Regions from separate parts of the Embleya sp. NBC_00888 genome, predicted to be linked through region 2. Evidence: riboswitches for the same ligand, from Rfam matches in the RefSeq annotation. Region 2 holds a riboswitch; the other holds the start of a gene.
The links. A riboswitch is a leader RNA that binds a small molecule or an ion and turns the genes downstream of it on or off. The one in region 2 is predicted to bind S-adenosylmethionine.

Region 1 (7,626 bases), 1.1 Mb from region 2:
CTCGCCCGGCTTGCTGAACATCACCCGCACCCCGCGGGCGGGAGCCAGCAGCACCGGCGCGTCCAATTGCGCGCCGTCGAACACGCAGGTCACCTCGCAGCCGGTCTGCGCGGCGAGCCCGGTCAGGCCGCCGACCAGCCGGTCGCGCTGCTTGTTCAGCGCGAGCGTGGGATAGCCGGTCTTGGTCACGTTGTAGCCGTCGATCACCAGGTGCGCCTGCGGCAGCGCGAGCAATTGGTCGAGCAGGGCCGGGTCGTCGCCCTCCAGCGCGCGCTGCGCGATGTCCTTTATCCCGGACGCGCCCGGCACCACCGCGTCCACCATGTCGGCGGGCCGGATGCCCACCGGCGGCAGCGCGAGCTCGCGGCGCAGCCCCTGGGCGGCCTCCAGCACGGTGTCCAGGAGCAGCCGGACCCGGGTGTCCTCCATGCTGCGTCCCTCGCGGGCCGCCCGGCGGCTGGCCTCCAGGGCCGATTCGACCTCGGCGACGCGACCGCGCAGCCGGCGCGCCTCCTTTTCCGCGGCGGCGACCGCGGCCTGCGCCTCGACCCGCACGGCGTCCAGCTCGGAGCGGGCCCGGCGGGCCTCCTTCTCCTCGTGCTTGGCGCTGCCCTGGAGGCCGCGGACCTGGCGGCGCAGGTGGTCGGCCTCCTTGCGGGCCGTCTCCAGCTCCGCGCGCAGCCGTTCGTGCTCGGTCTTGGAGGCCGCGCGCAGTACGCCGACCTCGTGCTCGAGGCGGGACAACGTCTCGGCGGCCTCGGCCTCGGCGCGATCGGCGGCGGCCTCCTTGGCCGCGTCGCCGGCGGTCTCGATCAGTCGGACCCAGCCGCGCGGGCGCAGCAGGTACGCGGCGGCGGCCACGTCGAGCGGGTCGGCCGCGGCGGGCACCTTGCCGGCCTCGAGCGCCTCGGAGATCTCCGGCAGGCCCTTGCGGAAGCGCTCCGCTATGCGCTGCCGGAACACCGGGTCGTTCTCCAGCGCGGCGGCCAGCGGCGTCGCGGCGAACTTGGCCCGGCGCTGGTGGGTGAACCGGGCGAACCGGCGCAGCGGGCCGGGCACCTCGTCCGCGGTCATCGTGCCGAGCGCGTCCGCGGCCACCGAGATCACCCGCACCCGGACCGCCTCGGGCAACGGCCCGGACAACGCCTCGGGCTCGACGACCTGCGGATCACCACGCTCCGGGTCGGCCCCGACGGCACCGGGCTCGGCGCAGGCGTCGGCATCCGCACCGGCGGCGACACGGGGCTCGGTGGTGGGGTTCGGATCGGCCTCGGCGCTCGCCGGCCCGGCCGGATGCGCGTGGGCCGCGGGGGCGGCGGGCCCGTGCGGCTCCGGATCGACCGCGTGGTCGACGGGTGCCTCCGGGGCGGACTCGGAGTCGACGGACACCGGGTCGGTCTCCGCCTCGGCCCGGGATTGCGCGTCGAGGTCGGGCTCGGCGGCCGGCACCGCCTCGGCGGCCTCGGCGGCGTGCGCAGGCGTGACCTCGTCCGCGCGGGTATCCGGTCCGCTCACTGCTCCTCCGGTCCTTCCCGTTCCCTTGAGGCCCCTCCCCACGTCACCGTTGCCGGGACGCCGACGCCTTGATCATGGCGTGTTCCGGAGCGGGGACGGCCGCGCCGGGCCGCCCCGATGCCGAAACGATGCACAGTCCCATTGTCGCCGCACGGTCTCGGCACTCAGCTCGCGTCGGGTCGCGCCACCAGCTCGACGGAGTCGGTCGCGTTGCACCAGCGGCAGCGCACCGACTCGATCTCGTCGGAAACGATCTCGCGCTCCTCGACCCGGGCGACGCCCGCGAGGTCGAGGTGGGTGAACTCGACCGCCTTGGTGGTCCGCGTCACGTCGAACCGGGTCAGGTTGCCGCACAGCGAGCAACGCCACCGGGTGTCCTCGGTGGGGGCCTGGATCGACATGCGTGTTCCCTTCCTGTCTGGTCTGCGAGCGTCTGCCGGTCCGCGAGCGGCCCGCGTACACCCATGATGCCGGGCGGCGAGAGGTACCTGGGCGCGGCCGTGTCGGGCCGGAAACGTACCGTCCGGTACATGAGCAGCACCGCGCACCGGGATTGCCGGTCACGAGGTTCGGCGAATCAGGGCTTGCCGGCGGCCGACCGGCCGCGGCGTTCCCGCCCGCCGGACAGTATCGCCCCGGGCCACGAGTTGCGAACCATGCCCGGGTCCCGAGCGATTCGTGACGAGGTGGAGCGTCAGGTGTTCACGGTCGTCGATCTGGAGACGACCGGCCTCGATCCGCAGGAGGCGCGGATCACCGAGATCGCCGCCGTACGCCTGCGCGGATCGGACCGTCTGGGCGAGTTCGCGACCCTGGTCGCGCCCGGCGTACCGATCCCGGAGTTCATCACCGACCTGACCGGGATATCCGACGACCTGGTGGCCGACGCGCCACCGCTGCGACTGGTGTTGCCGGCGTTCACCCGGTTCGCCGAGGACGCCATCCTGGTCGCCCACAACGCCCCCTTCGACGTGGGCTTTCTGCGTGCGGCGAGCCTCGCCTGCGACGCGCCGTGGCCCGATCTGCGGGTCGTGGACACGCTCGCGCTGGCCCGCGCGCTGCTGCCGCCGGGGACGGTGCCGAACATGCGCCTGGGCACGCTCGCGCGGTACTTCGAGGCGCCCACCGACCCGACCCACCGAGCGCTGGCCGACGCCCGGGCGACCGCGCACGTCCTGCGCGCCTTCATCGGCCGGATGCACGCGAGCGGCCGGCACGAACTGTCCGACCTGCTCACCCTGGGCCGGCCGGCCGCACCCAGGGTGTGGCCGGAGCAAACCACTTCGATCGGGTGAAGCCGCGGTCGCGCCACCGACACCACCCGGCGCACGTGCGCCGACTAAGCTCGGGCACCTTGTCGTCGAGAGCCGGAGGACTACCCGTGATCACCGCGATCGTGCAAGTCAAGACGCGTGTGGACCAGACCCCGGAAATCGCGGAGGCGATCGCCGCGATCGAGGGCGTGAGCGAGGTCTACTCGGTGACCGGAGAATTCGACCTGATCGCCATGGTGCGCGTCCGCGCCCACGACGACCTGGCCGACGTCATCCCCGGCCACCTCAACAAGGTCCCCGGCGTGGAGGCCACCACCACCCACATCGCCTTCCGCACCTACTCCCAACACGACCTCGAAGCCGCCTTCGCCATCGGCCTGGAATAACCCCGGTCCGGGCGCCCCAAAGCGCCCGGACCCAGCCCGTCCGGCGCTTGAGAACACCCCTCCCGACGCAATCAAAACCGCAGCCCCACCGCCCGACGACACCAAATCCAGCCCGGCCGGCGCTTGAGGCCAACCCAGCGGAGCCGACGCCCAGCGCCGGCCGAACACCAAATCAGCCCGTCCGGCGCTTGAGGCCACTCAGCCCGTCCGGCGCTTGAGGACACCCCCGGCGGGCCACCCCACCCCCGAGCCGGGCGCAGCCGAACCGCATCAACCCACCGAAACCCACCCACCCCAGCCCGTCCGGCGTTTGAGGACGCCCGGCCGGCGAGGCCAAAACCCCCTACGCCGCAGGCAATTGCCGCACGGAGCGCGGGTCCGCGTCCGGAACACACCGCCCCCCATCGACCGTGTAGCTCCACAACGCCCCACGCTCCACGATCTCCCGCACCGCCCCCGCGAAGCGGTCCAGGTGCTCGACGGGCGTCCCCAGGCCGAAGCTGACCCGGATCGCGTTGAGGTTCTGCTCACCCTCGGGCGCGTCCGGAGACCCGCACTCGCTCGGCTGGTCGGCCCGCCCGCCCAACAGGTGCCGCACCAGCGGATGGGCGCAGAACAGCCCGTCCCGCACGCCGATCCCGTACTCCGCAGACAACACCGCCGCGAACCGCGAGCTGTTCCACCCCTCGACCACGAACGAGAGCACCCCCACCCGCGCCGACTCCGGCCCGAACAGCTCCAGCGTCCGCACCGCCGGAATCTGCGCCAGTTGCGCCCGAAGGCGCGCGAGCAGCGCCTCCTCGCGGGCGACCAGCGCCGCCGGCCCCGCCTCGGTGATCGCCCGGCACGCGGACGCCAACGCGTAGGCGCCGATCACGTTCGGCGACCCCGCCTCGTGCCGGGCCGCACCGCGCTGCCACTCCACGTGGTCCCGACTGACCGCCTTGCTCGCCCCGCCGCCGGCCAGGTACGGCTCGGCCGCGTCCAGCCAGTCGCCCCGCCCGGCCAACACGCCGGAGCCGAACGGCGCGTACAGCTTGTGCGCCGACAGCGCGATCCAGTCCACGTCCAGGTCGGCCACCGACACCGGGTGGTGCGGCGCCAGTTGCGCGGCGTCCAGCACGATCCGCGCGCCGTGCCGGTGCGCGACCTCGGCCAGCTCGGCGACCGGGAAGAGCTCACCGGTCACGTTCGAGGCACCGGTCACACACACCAGCCGGGGCCCGTCGCCGGACCCGGCGAGCGCCGCCTCCAGCGTCGCGACGGCCTGCGCCGGCGAGGACGGCGCGGCCAACTGAGTCACCCCGGCGTGCCGGCGCCACGGCAGCAGCGCCGCGTGGTGCTCGGTCTCGAAGACGAACACCCGGGTGCCGCGCGGCAGTACCGACGCGAGCAGGTTGAGCGAGTCGGTGGTCCCGCGGGTGAACAGCAGCGTGTCGTCGGCCCGCAGCCCCAGGAAGCTCGCGACCGTGGCCCGGCTCTGCTCGTACAGGTCGGTGGACAACTGGGACAGGTAGCCGGCACCGCGGTGCACACTGCCGTAGTAGGGCAGGTATGTGGACACGTCGTCCCACACCCGCTGTAGACACGGCGCGCTCGCCCCGTAGTCGAGCGCGGCGTACTCGACCTCGCCACCGGTCACCAGCGGAACGAGCACGTCCCGCCCGACCACGGGCAGCGGCGCGGCGATCGCGACGTCACAGTCGAAGGCGGCGGCGGAAGCGGTGTCGACGGTCATCGCGAAACTCCTCGGCAGGCACGGAACACCGAGGCAAATGTCGCTGAATCGACATGGAAACGCACCGGGTGATCCGCTGGTGAAATGTGGTCTCAAAAAAGCGACGCGCGACGACTCAGCGCGTACAGATCAGGGCGATTCGCCCGTTTCGAGAAAGAGATTTCACGCCATCACATGCTCCCCAGGTACAGGACCCCCGGGTCACATGGAGCAATTGCCCGCCGTCATGCAAGGGGTCCGCGCTTGCCGGGGCGCCTTACGACGCCCGGCCGTGTCATCACCCGGGGCACCCCACCGCGGAGCGAGGGTTGCCGGACAGCAAGCCGGGGCTTTCCACTGTCACTCGTGACCTGCGCAGAATTATTACCAGACGGAGCGCCCCGCGCAACGACGGCCCCACCATTCCCACATCCTGGACGGCACGACGCCGGGCGGGTCGACCACGACCCACCCGGCGTACGGTCTCCCGCCCGGACCCGCTATCCCCGCGCGAACGACCGGGTCGTGGCCACCCAACGATCCAGCGCGGCCTGCGCCGCGCCCGAGTCGATCGCCTCGGCGGCGCGATCGATCCCGGCCGCCAACTGCTGGGTCAACGATCCCTCTCCCGGGCCCAACGCGGCCAGCGCCGCGGCCGAGTTCAACAACACCGCGTCGCGCACCGCGCCCTGCTCGCCCGCGAACAACTTCCGGGCCACCTCCGCGTTGAACGCCGCGTCGCCGCCGCGCAACGACTCGATCCCGTTCAGCGGGATGCCCAGGTCGCGCGGGTCCACCCGGTCCTCGCGCACGTCGCCGTCCCGCACGATCCACACCTGCGACGTGGTCGTGACGGTCAACTCGTCAAGCCCGTCGTCGCCCCGGAACACCAGCGCGGTCGCACCCCGATCGGCCAGCACACCGGCCACGATCGGCGCCATCCGCAGATCCGCGACCCCGATCGCGTGGAACCGGACCCGGGCCGGATTGGTCAACGGCCCCAGGAAGTTGAACGTGGTCGGCACCCCCAGCTCGCGCCGCGCCTGCGCGGCGTGCCGCAGCGACGGGTGGAAGCGCTGGGCGAAGCACAGCGTGATGCCCGCCTCCTCGGCAGTCCGGGCCACCTGCTCCGGGGTCAGGTCCAGCACCACACCGAGCGCCTCGAGCACGTCGGCGGCACCGCTGGACGAGGACGCCGCCCGATTGCCGTGCTTGACCACGGTCTCGCCCGTGCCCGCGACCACGATCGCGGACATCGTCGAGATGTTCACCGTCCGCGCGAGGTCGCCACCGGTGCCGACGATGTCGACCGTACGGCCGGGCACCTCGATCGTCGACGCGTGCGCGTACATCGCCCGCACCAGACCCGAGACCTCGTCCACGGTCTCGCCCTTGGCCCGCAGCGCGATCACGAACCCGGCCACCTGCACCGGCGTCGCCTCGCCGGTCATGATGTGGTCCATCGCCCACGCGGTCGCGTCGGCCGGCAGGTCGTCGCCGCGCATGAGCGTCGCCAGGAGGTCCCGCCAGGAACGGGCCGCCGGGTTGCCGCCGCTCTTGTTCGTAGAGGCCGAGGCGCCCATGGTCCGCTCCCGCTGTGTCATCGGATGAGTCCGCGACAGCGTACCCACCGCGCCCGTCGCGGCCGGGTGGTTATCCGGGATGCGGTCAGGCCGGCTGGCGTCCCGCGATCCGGCCCCGGATCAGGTCGGCGGCCGCGTCCGCGAGCGTACGCGGATCCAGCGGGTGGGCGACCACCGCGTCCGCCCGGCACCACGTGGCCAGCCACGCGTCCTGCGGACGGCCGACCAGGGTCAGCACCGGCGGGCAGTTGTAGATCTCGTCCTTGAGCTGACGACACACACCCATGCCACCGGCCGGGGCGGTCTCCCCGTCCAGGATCACCAGATCGATGCCGCCCTTGTCCATCGCCTCGATCACGGCGGGCTCGGTGGCGCACTCCAGGTATTCCACGAACGGCACGTCGACGGCGGGCCTGCGCCCGAGCGCGAGGGTGACCTTCCGTCGGGTGTTGCGGTCGTCGCTGTACACGAGGACGGTCATGGTCTCGCCGCGCGTCATGTCCACCTGCCTGTGTCTGGGCTGCGTGTGTTCAGGGCTGCATATGTTCAGGCTGCGCATGTTCGGTACGGGCAACACTCGGATCGACCCGGATGTTAGCGCTTTTCGGCACGAAAATGTGTGCCTCGTCACGCGCTCGTCCCGCTCCCGGCCGGCCCCGGTGCGGCCCGGGCGGCACCGACCGCACCCCCGACGCACCCCGAATCACCCGCGCGCGAGCACCTCGTAACCCTCGGCGTCGCCGCCCAGGCGCTGGGCCAGGCCCGCCATCCGGGTCCGCTCCCGGGCCGGCTCCAGGCCGGTGATCACCTGCTGCCGGGAGATCAGCACCCGCAGCGGCCGCTCGTCCGGGGCCGGCGCCACCACCCGCCAACCGTCCGGCGTCAGGATCCGGGCCGCCTCGTCGGCCGCCGCCAGGTCCGGCAGGGTCAGCACGTGCCGCATCACGAACGGGCCGGTCTCCACCGCGACTCCGGCGGCCCGCATCTGCGCGACCACCGCCGAATCGGCGCGCGAGGGGTCGAAGCAGGACCCGACCACGACGAGCGTGCCGTCGTCGACGAGCACGGGAGCGGGTTCCGGTCGCCGCCGGCGCAGGAAACGTTCCAGGATCATGCCGCGACGCTACTCGGCCGCGGCGGCCGGCCGCGGC
Region 2 (7,626 bases):
CACTCATGCCCCGACCCTAGCCACGCTTTCCGGTGCGCAAACCCGGCCCGATCGCCCCCGCGGCTCGAACGGTGTGGCGAGTATCACGTGCGCTTGTCATTACCGGGAGTAGCGGAGGTGTGCTTTCTCTTGACTCGTCGGGCCGATCTCGCCCGGGTTCGACCGGGGCTCTCCCTGCGGACCCGTTCGTTGGACGGGGTCCGAAAAAGGGCGACGGGGCAAGGGGGAATCGGGAATGGGCAACAATCGTGGCCTGGCCGCGGGCGCCGTGGCCGCCGCATTGATCCTGGCGAGCGGCGCGACACCGGCGGTCGCCGAGGGCGACGGCGCGTGCAACGACGGCGACGCGTGTCTGTACTACAACTCGAACGCCAAGGGCGCGCGTTTCGATCACCGGTACAACGTGGCCAACTACTCGGGGTACCGGTTCATGCCGTCCCCGGACGGCAGCAGCGGCGCGTGGACGGCGGTCAAGAACAACGCGGCGTCGGTGTGGAACAACGATCCGACGCACATCCTGCGGATCTACTACGGCAGCAACTATCAGGGCCCGGTACAGGAGATCGGTCCGAAGTCCACGGCCAATCTCGATCCGGCGCTGAAGAACAACAACGCGTCGGGCAGTTGGACCGCGCAGTAGTGCGCCCGCGCCGCGTCCCGAGCCCGGTCCTGGTGGGCGTCGTACTGGGCGTGGTGTTGTGCGCCGCGTCGGCGGGGTGCACCGCGAGCGACGAGCGCGCGGACCCGGCGGCGCGGGCGCCCGGCCGCGCCGACCCGTCGGTCCCGCCGCCGCTGAACGCGGTCCCGCCCGCGGGCGAGGTGACCCGGCTCGACCTGCCGATCGCGGCCTACCTGCCGACCCCGGAGCAGCGCGCCCGGCAGACCGCGGCCGAGCAGGTGCTGATCCGGGCCTGCCTGGGCCGGCTGGGCCTGACGTATCCCACCCCCGCGACGGCGGACACCGAACCGGTGCTGCGCTCGCGCACCGAGCGCCGGTACGGGGTGGGCGACCCGGTCGAGGTGGCCGGCTGGGGTTTTCGGCCGCCGGGAGCGGCGCAGGCGGGCGACAAGCCGAGCGCACCGGCCCTGGGCCGCGAGCTGGAGGTGGCGCTGTACGGCGCCGCGGCGGCGGACGGGGTGCCGCCGGCACCGACCGAGGGCAGCGATCGGCCGGGGCCGGGCTGCCTGGGCGAGGCGCGGTTCGCCCTCGGTGTCGATCCGGCGCTGGAGCGCGCGGCACTGCCGAGCCGCCTGGATGTGGAGTCGTTCGAGCGCTCGCGCGCGGATCCTCGGGTGCGCCGGGTGCTCGCGCTGTGGTCGACGTGCATGCGGGGGAAGGGGTTCGACTACCCCGACCCGTTGGCGGCGGGCGGCGATCCGGCCTGGGACACGCCCGTGCCGAGCGCACGCGAGATCGCGGCGGCGACGGCGACGGTGGCCTGCCGGGCCGAGCACAACGTCGCGGGCATCTGGTACGCGGTCGACGTGGCGTATCAGCGGCAGGCGATCGAGCGCGAGGCCGCGGCGCTGACCCGGGTGCGGGCGGCCCGGGAGAACACCGTGCGCAAGGTCGCGGAGGTGCTCGGCGGCTGAGCCCGCCGGCGCCGCCCGGCGATCAGCGCTCGACCAGGCGGGTTCGTGCGCGGTATGCGGGCACAGTCGCCATCGGTGGCCGCTCCCGGGCCGCGACGTCGTGCGTACGCAGCCGGAAACCGCCCTCGTCCCGCTCGAACTGGGTCAGCGCGGTGCTCAGCTCGACCGGGTGCGCGCCGTTCGGGCCGCGCCGCAGCCGGCGCTCGACGGCCTGGAGTATCTCCGCCGCCATCCGGCCCAGCCCGGCCTCGTCCTGGTGGTTGTGCCGGCGCACCCCCACGTCCACCTGCGCCATCGCGTCCAGACCGACCAGGCGCAGGGTGTCCACGAGCATCGCGGTCTCGACGCCGTAGCCGCACGGGAAGGGCAGTTGTTCCAGCAACGAGCGGCGGGCCGCGTACTCGCCGCCGAGCGGCTGGACGAAACCGGCGAGTTCCGGCCAGTGCAGGTTGAGCAGCGGACGCGCGACCAATTCGGTCACCCGGCCGCCGCCGGCGGGCACGATCGTGTCGCCGATCTCCAGCGGCCGGTCGTACATCGCCTTGACCAGTTGCACCGAGGTGTCGGTGAGCAGCGGGCCGAGGATCCCGGTGACGAAGTCGGCCGAGAAGTCCTTGAGGTCGGCGTCCACGAACGCGACGATGTCGCCGTCGGTGACCAGGAGCGAGCGCCACAACACCTCGCCCTTGCCGCGCACGGCCGGGAGCGCGGGCAGGATGTCGTCGCGGTGCACGACCCGCGCGCCCGCGTCCGCGGCGATCCGGGAGGTGTCGTCGACCGATCCGGAGTCGACCACGACCAGCTCGTCCACCAGCGGCGCGCGCTCGATCAGCTCGGTGCGGACCACCTTGACGATGTCCCCGACGGTCGCCGCCTCGTTCAACGCCGGCAGGACGACGCTGACCCGAGTGTCTCGTTTGGCGTCAAGAAGCTTGTCGACGGGCCAGTCCGCGGCGACGGAGGACCGTCGTCGAAGCCAGGCGCTCACCTCGGGCTGCACGTTCGAAATCCCCTGTCGTCGCCGGTGTTCCGGCCTCGGTCACGGCCACCCTTCATCGTCTCGCGAGGTGGACCGGATGATCGACGCGGCACCGGTTCGGTTACAGTCGTCGTCACCGGTAACGACGATCGCACGTCGTGCCGGACAAACGCGGACCGGCCACCTCGCGAAGGGTGTGTCCACCGCCATAGCAGCTCATCCAGAGGGGCAGAGGGAACGGCCCGTTGAAGCCCCGGCAACCATCCGATCGTCATTCCTCGTGACGCGCTTTCGGCGCGAGCGAGCACCGGCGGATCGGACAGGTGCCAAGTCCGGCCCGTGGAACCCCACGGGTAAAGATGAGGACAGAAAGGCCCTCGCCATGGCGACACCCACCGCCACCCGTTCCACCAGCGCCACCTCCACCTCTTTCGGTCCGGCCGTCGCGCTGTCGTGTCGCGAGTGCGGCGAACGCACCGAACTGGGTCCCAAGTACGCCTGCGAGTCCTGTTTCGGCCCGCTCGAGGTGGCCTACGACTTCGGTACCGTCACACGTGAGCGGATCGAGGCCGGCCCGCAGAACATCTGGCGCTACGCGCCGCTCCTGCCGGTGTCCGCGGACGTCGCGTCCCGGCCCAATCTGAACCCAGGTTTCACCAAGCTGGTCCGCGCCGAGAACCTGGGCCGCGAGCTGGGCATCGCGAAGCTGCACGTCAAGGACGACTCGGGCAACCCGACGCACTCCTTCAAGGACCGCGTGGTCGCGATCGCCGTCGAGGCCGCGCGCACGTTCGGCTTCACCACCCTCTCCTGCTCCTCCACCGGCAACCTGGCCGGCGCGGTGGGTGCCGCCGCCGCCCGGGCGGGCCTGCGGAGCTGCGTGTTCATCCCGTCCGACCTGGAGGCCGGCAAGGTCGTCACGGCGGCCGTGTACGGCGGCGAGCTGGTCGCCATCGAGGGCACCTACGACGAGGTCAACCGGTTCTGCTCGGAGCTGATCGGCGACCCGGCCGGTGAGGACTGGGGCTTCGTCAACGTCAACCTGCGGCCGTACTACGGCGAGGGTTCCAAGACGCTCGCGTACGAGATCGCCGAGCAGCTCGGCTGGCGGCTGCCCGAGCAAATCGTCATCCCGATCGCTTCGGGTTCGCAGCTCACCAAGATCGACAAGGGCTTCCGCGAGCTGATCGCGCTGGGGTTGGTCGAGGACGCGCCGTACAAGATCTTCGGCGCGCAGGCCACCGGGTGCTCCCCGGTGGCCGCCGCGTGGAAGGCCGGCCACGACGTGATCCGCCCGGTGCGGCCGGACACGATCGCCAAGTCGCTCGCGATCGGCAACCCGGCCGACGGCCCGTACGTGCTGGACGTGTGCAAGCGCACCGGCGGCGCGGTGGAGGACGTCACCGACGCCGAAGTGGTCGAGGCGATGAAGCTGCTGGCCCGCACCGAGGGCATCTTCGGCGAGACCGCCGGTGGCGTGACCGTCGGCTGCCTGCGCAAGCTGCTCGCGTCCGGCGCGCTGGACCCGGACGCCGAGACGGTCGTGCTCAACACGGGCGACGGCCTCAAGACGTTGGACGCGGTCACGCCGACCACCGGCGCCACCGCGACCATTCGACCCACTCTGGAATCCTTCCGAAAGGCCGGCCTGGCATGAGCGTCTCCGTTCGCATCCCGACGATCCTGCGCACCTACACGGGTGGGGCGGCCGAGGTGTCCGTCGAGGGGAGCACCCTCGCCGAGGTCCTGGACGCCCTGGAAAAGGATCACACCGGAATTCGCGCGCGCATCCTCGACGACGAGGGCAAGCTGCGCCGCTTTGTGAATCTGTACGTGAACGACGAGGACGTGCGCTTCGCGGACGGTCTCGCCACGACGATCCCCGACAACGGCAGCGTTTCGATCATCCCGGCGGTCGCCGGCGGTTGCTGACGCGATAGGCGACCTTGCCGATCTTCATCGGCACTGATCGCGAAACGGAACCGAGAAATCCGCCGTCCGGAGCACCGGGCGGCGGATTTCCTCTCTCCCCGGCCGCCGTGCGTTACACGTGTTTACCCGGGTCCATTTCCCCGCTTTGGCGGCGTTGCGTCGGTAAACCCGTGGCCGGAATCACACCCGATATGTATCGAAAGTCGTTTTCCTGATGAATTGAAATACGGCTTTCCTGGTGGTTCACGAAGAATGCGAGCTTTATTCACTCGGGAATTCTCGTCCGATTGACCTGTTGCTCCGGGCATCCGTCCGGATACATTCAGCCGCGGTCGTAGCGGAAGGCCGGGTCCTTCTGGATACGAACCCGGAGCTGCGGCGTGCAGTATCCGTGAAAGGGCCAGTAACAGGGGAGTTAGGAATGGCTCAGGGCGCCGTCAAGTGGTTCAACGCGGAGAAGGGGTACGGCTTCATCGCGGTCGACGGTGGTGCGGACGTTTTCGTCCACTACAGCGCGATCCAGATGGACGGGTACCGGACGCTCGAGGAGGGGCAGCGAGTCGAGTTCGAGATCTCGCAGGGGCAGAAGGGGCCGCAGGCCGACATGGTCCGCGTCACCGCCTGAACCAGGGGGCATCCGCTCCTCTGCTTGAAACGGTCCACACCACGGACTGCACGACACATCGCAGCACAACACTTGTCCCGATCTCTCGTCCGACCTGTTGTCCGATGGTCGGATCGGATGCGTATCGGGTGTGATCAGTGACCGGGGCCCGGCCTTCCCGCCATGCGGGGGCCGGGCCCCGGTCGTTGTGCGTGCGGCCGCGCGGACCCGCGCTTCGTGCGACACGCGCGGGGGTGTGCGCGGACGGGTCGGGACCGGCCGTTGCGCTTGCACTCGGCATGGTCGAGTGCTAATCATTGGCGTTAGCACTCTGGATGTGAGAGTGACAGAAACGGACCGAGCCGGTGAGGCTCGGCACCCGTGAGGGAGGGATCCTCGCGGTGGTCGGGTCGTCCGTCGCGGGCACCTGTGCGGTCCGGCACTCACCCCCGTTCTGGGAGGACTTCACCACATGGCCAAGATCATCGCGTTCAACGAGGAAGCGCGCCGCGGCCTCGAGCGCGGGATGAACCAGCTCGCCGACGCCGTCAAGGTCACGCTGGGCCCCAAGGGCCGCAACGTCGTGCTCGAGAAGAAGTGGGGTGCGCCCACCATCACCAACGATGGTGTGAGCATCGCCAAGGAGATCGAGCTCGAGGACCCGTACGAGAAGATCGGTGCGGAGCTGGTCAAGGAGGTCGCGAAGAAGACGGACGACGTCGCCGGTGACGGCACGACGACCGCGACCGTCCTCGCCCAGGCGCTCGTACGCGAGGGCCTGCGCAACGTGGCCGCCGGCGCGAACCCGATGGCCCTCAAGCGTGGCATCGAGAAGGCCGTCGAGGCCGTCTCCGAGCAGCTTCTCGCGCTTGCCAAGGACGTCGAGACGAAGGAGCAGATCGCCTCCACCGCCTCGATCTCCGCCGCGGACCCCCTGATCGGCGAGATGATCGCCGAGGCCATGGACAAGGTCGGCAAGGAAGGCGTCATCACCGTCGAGGAGAGCAACACCTTCGGTCTCGAGCTCGAGCTCACCGAGGGCATGCGCTTCGACAAGGGCTACATCTCGCCGTACTTCGCGACCGACATGGAGCGCATGGAGGCCGTCCTCGAAGACGCCTACGTGCTCATCGTCAACTCGAAGATCACCTCGGTGAAGGACCTCCTCCCGCTGCTGGAGAAGGTCATGCAGTCGGGCAAGCCGCTCATGATCATCTCCGAGGACGTCGAGGGCGAGGCCCTGGCCACGCTCGTCGTCAACAAGATCCGCGGCACCTTCAAGTCCGTCGCCGTCAAGGCGCCGGGCTTCGGCGACCGTCGCAAGGCCATGCTCGGCGACATCGCCATCCTCACCGGTGGCCAGGTCATCTCCGAGGAAGTCGGCCTCAAGCTCGACACCGCGGGTCTCGAACTCCTCGGCCGCGCCCGCAAGGTCGTCGTCACCAAGGACGAGACGACCATCGTCGACGGTGCCGGTGACTCGGACCAGGTCGCGGGTCGGGTCAACCAGATCCGCGCCGAGATCGAGAACTCGGACTCGGACTACGACCGCGAGAAGCTCCAGGAGCGCCTCGCGAAGCTGGCCGGCGGCGTTGCCGTGATCAAGGCCGGCGCCGCGACCGAGGTCGAGCTCAAGGAGCGCAAGCACCGCATCGAGGACGCGGTGCGCAACGCGAAGGCCGCCGTCGAAGAGGGCATCGTCGCCGGTGGTGGCGTGGCCCTGCTCCAGGCGTCGACCATCGCGTTCGACAAGCTCGAACTGGACGGCGACGAGGCGACCGGCGCGAACATCGTGCGCCTGGCCGTCGAGGCCCCGCTCAAGCAGATCGCGGTCAACGCCGGCCTCGAGGGCGGCGTGGTTGTGGAGAAGGTGCGCAACCTGACCCCGGGTCACGGCCTCAACGCCGCGACCGGCGAGTACGTGGACCTCATCGCCGAGGGCATCATCGACCCGGCGAAGGTCACCCGTTCCGCGCTGCAGAACGCCGCGTCGATCGCCGCGCTGTTCCTGACCACCGAGGCTGTCATCGCCGACAAGCCGGAGAAGAACCCGGCCCCGGCCGGCGGCGCTCCGGACATGGGCGGCATGGACTTCTGATCCACTGAGGATCGGCAGACCTGTACGGTCGGTCGCTTGACGCGAGAGGCGGTCCCCTTCGGGGGGCCGCCTCTTTCGCGTTTCCGCGTGTTCGAGCCTTGTTCGCTCGTTCGAGTGGCGGTGGCGACTTACCCTGAAACGGTCTCCGGGCGGCCGTAGCGTCGTTCTCGTACGACATGGATCGAGGTGGGCGAGGTGGACGAGTTGACCGCACCCGTGATCGAAGTGAGCACCGCCTGGCGCGACATCGTGACCATGTGGAAGGAATTGGAGGCGCCCGAAGGCTGGCGCGCCGAGTTCGACGGAGAGAACATCACGATGTCACCGCCTCCGGGACACAGGCATGAATTGATCGCGGACGACCTCCATTGGCAGCTGCGTCGGGCCGCCCCCGAAGGATGCGGTGTCTTTCAGCATCTC

Region 1: linked by a shared signal. The riboswitch ahead of OG948_RS11085 (aminotransferase class V-fold PLP-dependent enzyme) and the one ahead of thrC (threonine synthase) in region 2 are both predicted to bind S-adenosylmethionine.

Annotation. Positions count from the first base shown of each region.
Region 1 is NZ_CP108784.1:2,762,351-2,769,976, forward strand. Features, by position in the region: gene OG948_RS11065 (NYN domain-containing protein) at 1-1,143, opposite strand, end outside; gene OG948_RS11070 (hypothetical protein) at 1,680-1,916, opposite strand; gene OG948_RS11075 (exonuclease domain-containing protein) at 2,214-2,810, shown strand; gene OG948_RS11080 (Lrp/AsnC ligand binding domain-containing protein) at 2,897-3,175, shown strand; gene OG948_RS11085 (aminotransferase class V-fold PLP-dependent enzyme) at 3,519-4,913, opposite strand; SAM riboswitch class IV at 5,148-5,264, opposite strand; gene trpD (anthranilate phosphoribosyltransferase) at 5,393-6,496, opposite strand; gene OG948_RS11095 (response regulator transcription factor) at 6,561-6,974, opposite strand; gene OG948_RS11100 (hypothetical protein) at 7,179-7,589, opposite strand; gene OG948_RS11105 (cytochrome c oxidase assembly protein) at 7,599-7,626, opposite strand, start outside.
Region 2 is NZ_CP108784.1:3,867,168-3,874,793, forward strand. Features, by position in the region: gene OG948_RS15965 (trehalose-6-phosphate synthase) at 1-7, opposite strand, end outside; gene OG948_RS15970 (peptidase inhibitor family I36 protein) at 236-640, shown strand; gene OG948_RS15975 (hypothetical protein) at 625-1,593, shown strand; gene OG948_RS15980 (glucosyl-3-phosphoglycerate synthase) at 1,616-2,593, opposite strand; SAM riboswitch class I at 2,786-2,938, shown strand; gene thrC (threonine synthase) at 2,955-4,229, shown strand; gene OG948_RS15990 (ubiquitin-like small modifier protein 1) at 4,226-4,504, shown strand; gene OG948_RS15995 (cold-shock protein) at 4,926-5,129, shown strand; gene groL (chaperonin GroEL) at 5,581-7,206, shown strand; gene OG948_RS16005 (Uma2 family endonuclease) at 7,402-7,626, shown strand, end outside.